DNA from 3 places in the Oceanobacter sp. 3_MG-2023 genome. Region 3 is predicted to be linked to each of the others. Evidence: predicted binding sites of a transcription regulator. Region 3 holds the regulator's gene; each other region holds the start of a gene.
What was found. The regulator LexA, encoded in region 3, represses DNA repair genes until DNA is damaged. The targets are predictions, from matches to a motif close to TACTGTNTANNTANACAGTA.

Region 1: a site for LexA is predicted at 2,105-2,124, ahead of recN (DNA repair protein RecN). Genes of this name have one in related genera too.
Region 2: a site for LexA is predicted at 1,554-1,573, ahead of recA (recombinase RecA). Genes of this name have one in related genera too.

The regions. Positions count from the first base shown of each region.
Region 1 covers NZ_JAUYVX010000004.1:107,888-112,203, forward strand. The annotation lists gene fur (ferric iron uptake transcriptional regulator) at 1-82, shown strand, start outside; gene recN (DNA repair protein RecN) at 395-2,074, opposite strand; gene grpE (nucleotide exchange factor GrpE) at 2,235-2,816, shown strand; gene dnaK (molecular chaperone DnaK) at 2,970-4,316, shown strand, end outside.
Region 2 covers NZ_JAUYVX010000022.1:18,161-22,476, forward strand. The annotation lists gene Q8W32_RS16120 (transporter substrate-binding domain-containing protein) at 1-843, shown strand, start outside; gene Q8W32_RS16125 (CinA family protein) at 1,004-1,486, shown strand; gene recA (recombinase RecA) at 1,629-2,669, shown strand; gene Q8W32_RS16135 (regulatory protein RecX) at 2,647-3,222, shown strand; gene Q8W32_RS16140 (DUF2892 domain-containing protein) at 3,226-3,429, opposite strand; gene alaS (alanine--tRNA ligase) at 3,648-4,316, shown strand, end outside.
Region 3 covers NZ_JAUYVX010000014.1:74,011-78,326, reverse strand. The annotation lists gene Q8W32_RS13300 (YfaZ family outer membrane protein) at 153-728, shown strand; gene Q8W32_RS13295 (DUF6586 family protein) at 741-1,223, shown strand; gene Q8W32_RS13290 (hypothetical protein) at 1,291-1,539, shown strand; gene Q8W32_RS13285 (cell division inhibitor SulA) at 1,611-2,054, opposite strand; gene lexA (transcriptional repressor LexA) at 2,112-2,714, opposite strand; gene Q8W32_RS13275 (hypothetical protein) at 3,224-3,601, shown strand; gene Q8W32_RS13270 (SAF domain-containing protein) at 3,670-4,316, shown strand, end outside.

The sequences.
Region 1 (4,316 bases), on a different contig from region 3:
GTTGCAGCATGAAATTGCAGCACAGCACGGTTACGACCTGGTTGATCACAGCCTGGTGCTTTATATCCGCAAGAAGAAGTAATCCGTATTGGCCAATGTCAGATGATGACATTGGTTTTATAGGGGAGATGAGGGGGCTGTGATGTGTCTCCCCAGATATGGCGGCCTTGGCCGCTTTTTACCAACGTCGGTCGTTGGCAGATTTGTGCCTTTGTGCCGAAGCCTCTGTAACATCGGTGACGACATTCGTCGTTGCTGCCTGTTTTCCTTTCTCTGATAGCGCTTCTGTGTGGTTTGCCGCTCTGATTATTTGACGGTTGGCGGTGCTGTGATCTTGCCCGGTTAATGAATATTCATGCTGGGCCGTATCATTTTATTGCTTTGTCAGCCAGCGCTACGCCTGTTTGACCAGTGCCAGCATCTCTTTGGCATGAGTCATGGTGCTGTGTGTGATATCAACACCTCCCAGCATACGAGCAATTTCCTGAGTCCGTTGGGTGTCGCCGAGTTCTGTAATACGCGTGTGAGTGTACTCATCGCCAGAAATCTTACTGACCATAAAGTGCTGATGTGCTTGCGCCGCCACCTGGGGCTGGTGGGTGACGCACATGACCTGGCCGCGTTCACCAAGAGCACGCATCAGGCGACCCACCCGTTCAGCGGTGCCACCGCCAATACCAACGTCTACTTCATCAAAAATCAGGCAGGCAATATCGCTGGTGGCTGCGGTGACGACCTGAATTGCCAGGCTGATTCGTGACAGCTCACCTCCGGAGGCGACTTTGGCCAGCGGTCCGGCAGGCATCCCCGGGTTGGTTTGAACCATAAAACGGATCTGGTCGATGCCGTGCTTGCCTGCTTCACTCAGTGACAGCGGGTTGATATGGGTTTCAAACCGGGTGCGCCCCAGTGCCATGGCATCAAATTGATCACATACGTTGGCATCCAACCTGGCGGCGGCCTGGATGCGTGCCTGGCTCAATGTCTGCGCTTCGGTCAAGTAGCGCTGTTCCAGTGCGATCACTTGCTCTTGCAGATCTGCGAGGTCTTCGTCTGACATGCTTAGTTCGGCAAGTGCGGCTTCTTGCTGCTGCCAGTGATCGTACAGCTCGGTCGGTTGGATCTGATGCTTGCGTGCCATGCTGAAAATATCACTGAGACGTTGCTCTACCTGCTGTAGCCGGTGGGGGTTAATGTCTACCTGCTCCAGATAGTGACGTAACGAGTGACCTGCTTCCTCGAGCAGTATCTGGGCTTGCTGCATCAAGTCACGTGCTTCTGTCAGGCTGGTGTGCTGGTCATCAATACGCAAGAGTTGCTGATAGGCAACCCAGGCCATCTGGGCTGCTCCCTGGCTGTCACCGTCGTCACCTGTGCTGGCGGCCAGTGCCTGTTGTCCGCCCAGTAACATGGATTCTGCATTGGCCAGGCGCTTATGCTCCAGCTCCAGATCCGCCAACTCCGTCACGCCGAGAGACAATTCTCGTAATTCTTCTACCTGATAGCTGAGTAATTGACGCTGAGCCTGGACTTCACTACTGACTTCCTGCAGCTTGTGCAGGCGTTTTTTCATACGTTGCCATTGCTGAAAACAGTTGGCGACTCTGGTGGCCAATGGTTTCAGGTTGCCAAAGGCATCGACGATGTCACGAGGGGCGTCTTTTTCCATCAGCCGTTGGTGGGCGTGCTGGGAATGAACCTCGATCAGATGTTGTGATAACTCACGCAAATCGTTGGCAGACGCGGGGCGGCCATTAATATAGCCGCGGGAGCGGCCCTCGGCCGAAACAACCCGCCGCAGCAAGACAAGGTCTTCTTCATCAGGAATATCGCGGCCAGCCAGCCACTGACGAGCCTTGGGTGTTGGGCAAAAACTGGCGCAGATTTCCGCACGTTCAGCACCTTGTCGCACCATGGCGGCATCGGCACGTTGACCCAGCGCCAGACCAAGAGCATCCAGCAGAATGGATTTGCCAGCACCGGTTTCTCCAGTGATGACGGCCATGCCGCGCTGAAACTCCAGTTCGAGATGTTCAACCAGGGCAAATTGATGAATAGACAGATGGGTGAGCATGAAAATAACGCCTTTATCTGAATGTATAACCAGTGTTTTTATATACAGTACTTGTTACTGTCAAGTGACAAGTTGAATTCTCTTACGGTTATACCCTTGAATCCGACGAGCGGAACCCCATATAGCTGCGAGCGCCATTTTTCGACGAGAGGAGTACTTCATGTCAGACGAGCAAAAAAATCAGGACGAAGCCCTGCAAAACGAAAATCAGCAAGCTGATGCCAGTATTGAGACCGGAGAGGCTGAAGAAGCGGCAGCCACTGATCAGCCAGATGTCGAAGCACAGCTGGCAGCAGCCCAGCAAGAAATCGCTGATCTGAAAGAGCAGGTTCTTCGCGTTCAGGCCGAAATGCAAAATGTACGTCGTCGTGCTGAACTGGACGTGGAAAAAGCCCACAAGTTCGGTCTGGAAAAATTTGCCAACGAAATGGTTACCGTCGTGGATAACCTGGAGCGTGGCCTGGCGGCCGCACCGGAAGAAGAGGCGACCAAAGCCATTCGTGACGGCATCGAGATGACGCTGAACGGATTCCTGTCGGCCCTGGCCAAGTTTAATGTCGATGTGGTCGATCCGGTTGGTCATCCGTTTGACCCTGAACACCACCAGGCCATGACCATGGTCGAAAGCGCGGATGCCGAACCCAATTCGGTGGTTGCTGTGATGCAAAAAGGCTACCTGATGAACGGTCGCTTGTTACGTCCTGCAATGGTTGTTGTGAGTAAAGGCAGCTCTGCAAGCTGAATGGCAGGTTGCAAAAATTTAATGGCATGCCTTGAAAGCGCCAGCTTCGGACACATATACAAGTCATAGGCAAATACATCGCAACGTTCCTCGTTGCAATCGGTTAAAGACAAGCAAGCAGTGATCACTGCTCGAGTTTTGGAGAGATTTATCATGGGTAAGATTATTGGTATTGACCTGGGAACCACCAACTCCTGTGTGGCGATCCTGGATGGCGATAAGACCAGAGTTATTGAAAATGCAGAGGGTGATCGTACTACACCGTCTGTCGTCGCTTACGCTGACGAAGAAGTACTGGTTGGTCAATCTGCCAAGCGCCAGGCCGTTACAAACCCACAAAATACCTTGTTTGCGGTCAAACGTCTGATCGGTCGTCGCTTCAAGGATGATGTGGTTCAGAAAGACATCAAAATGGTACCGTACAAAATCATGGAAGCCAGCAATGGTGATGCATGGGTTGAAGTACGTGGCGAGCAGTTTGCTCCCCCACAGGTGTCTGCTGAAATCCTGAAAAAAATGAAAAAAACCGCTGAAGACTATCTCGGCGAAAGCGTTACCGAAGCAGTGATTACCGTACCTGCTTACTTTAACGACTCCCAGCGTCAGGCAACCAAAGACGCCGGTAAAATTGCCGGTCTGGAAGTCAAGCGTATTATCAACGAACCAACCGCAGCGGCGCTGGCTTACGGCATCGACAAGGAAGGTGGCGACCGGACTGTTGCTGTCTATGACCTGGGTGGTGGTACCTTCGATATCTCCATTATCGAAGTCGCTGATGTGGATGGCGAGAAACAATTTGAAGTGCTGGCCACCAATGGTGACACCTTCCTGGGTGGTGAAGATTTCGATATGCGCCTGATTGAATATCTGGCGGATGAATTCAAGAAAGACAGCGGCATCGACCTGAACAACGATCCATTGGCTCTGCAACGTCTGAAAGAAGGCGCTGAAAAAGCCAAGGTTGAATTGTCCAGCAGTCAGCAAACCGATGTGAACTTGCCTTATATTACGGCGGATGCCACTGGTCCCAAGCACTTGAACGTCAAAGTGACGCGTGCCAAGTTGGAAAGCCTGGTGGAAGAGCTGGTCAAGAATTCACTGGATCCTTGCCGCATGGCACTGAAAGACTCTGGTCTGAGTGCCAGTGAAATTGACGAAGTGATTCTGGTCGGTGGTCAGACCCGTATGCCGCTGGTACAGAAGAGCGTTGCCGATTTCTTTGGTAAAGAGCCACGTAAAGACGTTAACCCGGACGAAGCGGTAGCCGTTGGTGCTGCGATTCAGGGTGCGGTTCTGTCTGGTGATGTGAAAGATGTACTGTTGTTGGATGTTACTCCTCTGACTCTGGGTATCGAAACCATGGGTGGTGTGGCAACACCGGTTATCGACAAGAACACCACGATTCCTACCAAGAAATCACAAGTGTTCTCTACTGCAGATGATAACCAGACTGCCGTAACGATCCATGTAGTACAGGGTGAGCGTAAACAGGCTGCCCAG
Region 2 (4,316 bases), on a different contig from region 3:
GCTGTGCGTAACGATACGCCCGAGCTGCTTTCGATGTTTAATAAAGCCACCGACTACATCACTGAAGAAGAGCGTTCCAAAGTGTTTCAGCGCTGGGTCGCCGTGACATTTGAGCAACAGGTGAATTACCACTTGGTGTGGAAGCTGGCAGCGCTAGTGTCAGTGATTATGCTGGCCATTGTGCTTTGGAACTGGAAGCTGGCGCGTCTGAACCAGCGTTTGAAAACCGAGATGGAATTGCGGCATCAGGCGGAACAGCAACTGCAAGACACCAACTCCGAGCTGAATCGTAAAAACAGCGAGCTGTCGATACTGTCCACAACCGATAACCTGACTGGTCTGGCGAATCGTCTGTCGATTGAGCGTCAGCTGGACAAGGTGCTGGAAGATCAGCAGCGGGAAGGATCGTCTTTCTCTGTCATCATATTGGATATCGACCACTTCAAGCAGATCAACGACCAGTATGGCCATTTGCTGGGGGATGAAGTACTGAAGCGCATGGCCCGTCTGCTGGAAGATAATACGCGCACCAGCGACCAGATTGGCCGTTGGGGTGGGGAAGAATTCATGATTATTCTGCCAGATACCAGCGCAGCGCTTGCCTATCGGTTGGCAGAAAAAATACGCACAGCCATTGCCGCGGAACAGTTCGAAGATGCTGATCACGTCACTACCAGTATTGGCCTGGTTGAAAGCCTCCAGCCCGGGCAGAGTGCCCGCCAACTGCTGCTGAAAGCCGACAAGGCTCTTTACCAGGCCAAAAGCCGAGGGCGTAATTGCGTCGTGGTCGCTGTAATTGCAGGTGGCGACGAGACCTGTTACGTCTCTGAAGCAACGGACTGAGCCAGAGCACTGGTGAATGTCCGGAGCTATGAAACAACCATCATAAAACACTTGTTCATGGTCTGTGGGTCAAGATTATCAACGGTTGATGCTCCCTGGAACCGCCCCCTCTAACCAGTCGTTCTGCAACGCGGTACACTGGAGGCATCTGGAGGAGACTATGAATCTGAACAGCCTGACGGAAGACCTTGCCAATCAACTACTGCTGCGCCACTGGCGTCTGGCGACGGCGGAATCCTGCACTGGTGGCGGTATCGCTGCTGCCTGTACCGACCTGCCTGGCTCATCAGCCTGGTTCGATTGCGGGTTTGTGACCTATTCAAACGAGGCCAAGATACAACTGCTGGATGTATCGAAAGAGACGCTGGTGGTGGATGGTGCGGTCAGTGAAGCGACGGTCAGAGAAATGGTGGCTGGTGCGGTGAGTAACAGCCGTGCTGATGTGGCGGTGTCGGTCAGTGGTATCGCCGGGCCGGGTGGAGCCGTACCCGGCAAACCGGTCGGTACCGTCTGGTTTGCCTGGGGGAATCATCGCCGTATTGGTGCCGAATGTTGCCATTTTGATGGTGATCGTGCTGCGGTACGCCAGCAAGCCATTGCCCATGCCATCCTGGGGTTGACCCGCTGGTTGGAGCAGGCATAAAAAACTGTGAATCCATCCAGTAAAAAACACTTTGCCGGGTTGGCGCTGATAGGAATTTGTGTTTAACTACTGGTCAAATTTACAGTAAAAACTTTCCGGGCCAGCCAGTGAATTTGACGCCCTGGTGATTAGAGGATATTCAATGGACGCGAACAAACAAAAAGCCCTTGACGCTGCTCTGGGTCAGATTGAACGTCAGTTTGGCAAGGGTGCCATAATGAAGATGGGCGAGCAGCCCCGTGAAGCCATTCCTGCGGTTTCTACCGGTTCCCTCGGGCTGGATATCGCGCTCGGCATCGGCGGTTTGCCAATGGGGCGTATTGTTGAAATTTACGGGCCGGAAAGTTCAGGTAAAACCACCCTGTGTTTATCAACCATGGCGCAGGCGCAGAAACAGGGCAAGACGGTTGCCATTATCGATGCGGAACATGCGCTGGACCCTCTGTATGCCGAAAAACTCGGTATCGACCTCGACAGTCTGCTGGTTTCCCAACCGGATACCGGTGAGCAGGCGCTGGAAATCTGCGACAGCCTGGTACGTTCTGGCGCGGTCGATGTCATTGTGATTGACTCTGTGGCAGCGCTGACTCCAAAAGCCGAAATCGAAGGGGAAATGGGCGACAGCCACGTTGGCCTGCAAGCCCGGCTGATGTCTCAAGCGCTGCGTAAAATTACCGGTAACGTCAAAAACGCCAACTGTCTGGTGATTTTTATCAACCAGATTCGGATGAAAATCGGCGTTATGTTTGGCAGCCCGGAAACCACCACCGGTGGTAATGCCTTGAAGTTTTATTCCTCCGTTCGTCTTGATATCCGCCGTACGGGTTCGGTCAAGCAGGGTGATGAAGCCATTGGTAACGAGACCCGTGTCAAAGTGGTCAAGAACAAGGTCGCTCCTCCCTTCAGACAAGCAGAATTCCAGATCATGTATGGCGCGGGTATCTACCATATGGGCGAGATTATTGATCTGGGTGTGAAGTGTGAACTGGTACAGAAAGCCGGTGCCTGGTACAGCTACCAGAACAACAAGATCGGTCAGGGCAAGGCCAATGCCGCCGCATATCTGGAAGAACATCCGGAAATTGCCGCTGAAATCGAAGCCGGTATCCGTGCCCAGCTGATTGTTGTCCCCAACCTGGAGCAGCCTGCCGACAAAGACAATGTCGAAGCCAAAGAAGACTGAGCCATGCACTATCGCCAGTCTGGTGGAACTGCGCCCGCAGCTACGCCAGGCTGGTATCGACCTGCTGTCCCGCCGCGAACACAGCCGTGATGAATTACACAGTAAGCTGACACGCCGTTTTTATGGACAAATCGACGACGCTATCCGTCTTTCTTTCGAGCCATTACTGACCGATATTCTGGATGATTTTGCTCAACGGGGCTGGCAAAGTGATGAGCGTTTTGCCCGATCTTTTTTGCGTACCCGTTTTCAGCGGGGGCAGGGGCCATTACGTATCCAGCAAGAGTTGCGGCAGCGACGGGTTGCTGACGATATTGTCCGCATGACATTGGCAGACAGCGATGCTGACTGGTTTGAATTGGCCAGAGCCGGAGCCGCCAAAAAATTGGGGGTGCGTGGCGAACTGGCCAAAATCCGCCTTGCTGATCAGAAAGAAAAAGCCCGTCTTTACCGTTTTCTAGGCTATCGCGGGTTTAACCCAGACCAGATTCAGTACGCACTGGATGCCTGTTGTGAAGCTCACGACGAGCAGGACGAGCGCTGGGACTGGTAGTACTCAGGAAAACGCACAGCCTGCCTTGATGCCCACCTTTTTCAGGATAATGGCCAACGGACAAAAGCCGGTAAACGCGGCTTGAAACAGATTGGCGCCAACAAAGGCAGTAAACCAGAGCCAGTACACATGGTGAAACTGGGACAGGGCCACACTCACTAAAATAAAGCATCCGGCAAGCGCAAGTACCATACGGTCGACATTCATGGCTATAACCTCGAGTCAAGTAAATTTCAGGGGGAGTATGTGAATGTATCTGCGATATCAGAACATTCAAATATAACTGTATGGTTATTTTGTTTTGAGGTCAGGTCAAGCGATTTCTTGTGAATTTCTGCTTTGCAAGAGGGCAGGACTCGGACAAAGCGGAGCAAACCGCTATACTGCCGCTTTGATGCAACCAACCTTCGGAATTACGCCCTCGTATGAAAAGCGCAGATATTCGCCAGGCATTCCTCGATTTCTTTGCCTCCAAAGGGCACGAGGTGGTGCCATCCAGTCCTTTGATTCCTGCCAATGATCCAACGCTGCTGTTTACCAACGCTGGCATGGTGCAGTTCAAGGATGTCTTTCTCGGACAAGACCAGCGCAGCTACAGCCGAGCGGTCTCGTCACAGCGTTGTGTTCGCGCTGGTGGCAAGCACAACGACCTAGAGAATGTCGGTTACACCGCCCGTCATCACACTTTCTTTGAAATGCTGGGTAACTTCAGCTTTGGTGATTATTTCAAAGAAGACGCCATCCGCTTTGCCTGGGAGCTACTGACCTCAAAAGACTGGCTGGGCCTGCCGGTTGAGAAGCTGATGGTCACGGTATATGCCGATGATGACGAAGCCTTTGACATCTGGAATAAAAAAATGGGTGTCCCGGCAGATAAAATTGTCCGCATCGGTGACAACAAAGGCAGTCGTTTTGCGTCAGACAACTTCTGGCAAATGGGTGACACCGGGCCTTGTGGCCCTTGCTCTGAAGTTTTTTATGACCACGGCGAGCATATTTGGGGTGGGCCTCCAGGATCACCGGAAGAAGACGGCGATCGCTTTATCGAAATCTGGAATATCGTTTTTATGCAGTTTGACCGTCAGCCCGACGGT
Region 3 (4,316 bases):
TGTTGGCGGGTGGCGAACTGCTTCAAATTAGCGTCAGTTTTTGTAATCTGTGCATGTTACCGATTGCCGGGCACTGCTAATATGCCCGCACTTGTTATTTGATGCCCCGGCCGCAGTTCTGCTGGCCGGGGTTTACTGTTTTTGGGGGAATTATGAAAGGAATGACTCTGGCTGTTCGTCGGGTTATGGCTGCTTCTGCACTGTCATGCCTGGCAATGAGTGCCCAGGCGGGTGGCGCTCTGGATCTCAGTCTCGCCAATGATGCTGTCCGTATTGCTTATGATGGTACGCAGGCAAGCTCAGGCTTGCATATGAACCTGTCGGCCCTGCACGATATGGACGATGGCAATATGCTGGGTGCCGGTGTACATGTTGTCGATTTGCGCAAGCCGCACGGTAATCTGTATATCGGAGTGGGTGCCAAGGCCTTTGCTTTTGAAAGTGACCACTACGATGGTGCAGCTCTGGGTGTTGGTGGCTTTTTCCGTGCTGCCATTCCAACTCATCCGGATGTCAGTTTCGCCGCTTACGCCTATTATGCGCCTGCGGTTGTCTCTTTTGGTGATGCCGAAAACCTGATCAACAGTGATTTTCGTGCCCAGTATGCGGTGATTCCTTCCGCCCGTGTCTATGCTGGTTATCGTTATAATGGTATTCGTGTCGAACATATGGATGAACGCTACAAGTTGGGTGATGGCTGGCATTTGGGCCTGACACTGGACTTCTGATCTGTGGCCGCCATGAACTGGGTTGGACAGACCAATCAGCGCCTGTATCAATGCCGGCTGCTGCTGGAGCAATTACCTGCAGCCGCGGAGGCGAACCTGGGTCAGGCTTTGACTCAGGGGTTAAATGATGCAGCGCTGTTGCAGCTGCTGGCCGCTTATCGGTGTTATCTGAATGAGCTGGCACAGGCAGCCGGTGTGAACAGCCGAGTGGAATCGCTGCCACAATTGTTGCAGCAAACGTCTCTGGTGACGGGTGATATGCGCCAGTGGCAGGCGTTGTCCGAAGACGTGTTCAGCTGGTTTTACCGTTTTTTGCAAGCGGTGGAACAGCTGGGTTGGCCAGCGCTATCAGGCGTGGAGCCAATGTTGGCGACGCGCCTGATTACCTCGACGGCCGACGATCCGGTGTCGGGGGATGGAGAGGATGTGTCCGGTTGGCTGGCCTGCTTTCATCAGCTTATCGATGAGCAACGAGCCAATCAGCGCGAATCCTGAAATTCTGCCCTGCGTGTGTTTGTCGCACCTGTGTTAGACTGATCAGTCACTTTTTATGAGACGATATATGGCACGCTTTTTCGAGATTATTGAGCTTTCCAATGGGGATGTTGCATTACGTCGGGCCGATGAGCAAGACGGTGATGCATTAATGCGAATCCACTTTTCAGAGGATGCCAAAGCCAGCTTGAGTGAGCACCATATGGATGTTGCACGTGTGATGTTGGAAGCCGGTGTCCGTAAGGTCAGCGAGCTGTCGGGCATGGATGTGGATGATGACTTTGATGTTGAAGAACACAGCTATCCGCTGCATTAAATGCTTCGCTGGGTAATGAAAAAACGGGTAGCCTGGCTACCCGTTTTTTATGCGCGACTGTTATATGTATGTCAGAGGTTTGGGCGGACCTGTACCAGTACGACATGGCTGCCACTCTGCCGTGCCAGACTATGCAAGCGGCGACGTTCACGCTGGCTGATATTCCCTTGCCATTCAATAATCAGGTGACTATTACCACTGTTGAGAATGCGTTGGCACAACAGTTGTTGGGTATCTGCCTGGAGATCGATATGAATAACCGGTGCCTTGTCGAGATTCATATCAGCCAGTGATCGTTTGTTCAGCGTTCGGTTAGGGCTGAGCCACATCAGCCAGCGGTCACTGGCATTACAATGCGCCAGCATGGGTAATAGCTGCATCGGCTGGATCGCGCTGTCATCAGAGACAATCACTTCGGTCAGGCTGCCACAGGCGTGTGGCTTGCTTGTTATCGGGTTGATACTCGTAAACGGCAATACGGGCTGACGATCGACTGGCAAGCTGAGTTGGCGCATACAAAACCTCGTGAATGACTACTGACCGATACTGGCTGTCTTGTCTGGGCGGATTGATTAGTGATTACGGCGGATGACTCCGACATACAAACCTTCGATATTGAATTCCTGCTGACGCAAATCGACTTCGATCGGTCGGTAGGCGTCGTTTTCGGCGTGTAACAGCACCTTGTTACGATTTTTTTCCAGGCGTTTGACGGTGACTTCGTTTTCGACCCGGGCCACCACAATCTGACCGTTACGGGCGCTTTCACACTTGTGTACCGCAATCAGGTCGCCATTAAAAATCCCGACGTTTTTCATGCTGTCGCCTTGTACTTCCAGCAGATAATCGGCACTTGGCTTGAAGAAATTGGCGGGCAAGCTGCAGTATTCCTCGATATGTTCCTGGGCAAGGATCGGCTCACCGGCAGCCACGCGGCCAACGACTGGCAGGCCTTCCGGTTCCGTGCCGATAATCCGGATACCCCGGGAGGCACCGGGCATGATGGCGATTGCGCCTTTGCGTGCCAGTGCCTTGAGATGTTCTTCTGCGGCGTTGGGGGATTTGAATCCCAGTTCCTTGGCGATTTCTGCACGAGTGGGTGGAAAACCGGTTTCTTCCAGTGCGGATTTGATCAGGTTGAGTACCTGCTGCTGTCTGGCGGTGAGCTTGATCATAGGGTTTCCATATCTGTTTATCTGTACAGTAGATGTGAATATATACAGTAAAAAACACTGTGTAAACCCACAGTAGTTGATCTTTTCCGGGTTGGTTGCCTGCGAGGTTCCGGTACTGGGCTGTTTCTGATTCTCAAATTACTTTTCATTTTGCGAATCAAAAAACGTCATGCCATGGCAAAGTCAGGTATTGAGAGGCATTACGTTTTGTTATTGAGCTGATATTCAGGGTTTCTGGTGCAGGCCAGGATATTTTATAAAATATTCCGGCATCGCTGTAACCCGCATTAATAAAGGGTTTTTATGTTTCTAGGGCTGGCAAATATGGTGTTTTTGTATCGCCGGATACGCCGCTGGAAAGGGTATTTCAAAAATTGGCACAACGGCTGCAATACCCATGTAACCCCGGTTAACGACTGGCTAGAGCAGAGTAAACAAGGGGTTAACAATGAAATGCTTGAACGTTTTTACAGCCTATAAAATACCTAAAATGCAATGAGGATTACATTATGACAACTTCAATTACGGCGCATAAAACCAGACAGGGTGGTTTCGTTATGACCTCGGAGCTGGTGCTGCTGGTGACTACCATGGTGGTCGGTTTGACAGTGGGTCTGGTGACCATGCGCGATGCACTGACAGCAGAAATGGAAGACGTTGCGGAAGCCATTGGCAGCCTGGATCAGACCTACGCATTTAATGGTCTGGTGAATGGCGAAAGTACCGCCGCCGTCGAAGGGTCGGTTTATGGCGACGCGCCAGATGTGATTGCCGGGGACAATACCGAGTTTACCTTCGTCACCGCCACCGCACTGGAAGGTGGTGCAACGGCTGCCAGTCTGGGTGCCAGTTCTGCTGCTGTTGCAGGGACCTTGACTGCTCCTTGATCGCCTGATCAGGTTCTGACCAATGGGTCAGAACCTTTATTCGTTCAGTGGTTACGGAGGAATGGATCATGAAACGCAGATTAAACGGCAGTGCCATTGTTGGTTTGACGGTATTTTCTATTTCAGCGTTGCTGACCGCGGTGCTGGGATATCGCCAGATCGACAAGATGAATTACCACACGGTGCTGGTGGCTAACCAGACCTTGACCGCCGGTACCCTGGTGACTGAAAACACACTGACGATGCGCGAAATTGAAAAAACGGATCGACAGGCGCTGGATGCCAGTCTGGTGGTCGGCAAGGTGCTCAAGGTGGCTAAACAAGCGGGCATGCCTTTTTATTTTGGTGAGCTTGCGGCTCCGGATATCCCGACGTTATCGGAACGACTGGCGGATAATCGTGTTTTATATACCTTGACCGTCAGCCACGGTTCCATCCCGGTTTCGCAAATACAGTCTGCAGACCGTTTTGATGTGCTGGTCAAGAATGCCCAGGGCGTGCGTAAGGCGGCCAGTAATATTCGTATGGTCGGTTCCATGAAAGCGCTGCGGGCAAGTGCGGGTAAATCGGGCAATCATTTGTCGTATCAGGGAGATACCACGCTGGTGATTTCGATCTTGCCGGAAGAGGTGTATCCGCTGGCGGCGATCAATAATTCGGATACCGTCAGTCTGGTGCTGCATAATCCGGCGACGGCAGAGGTGGCCACCCAGGC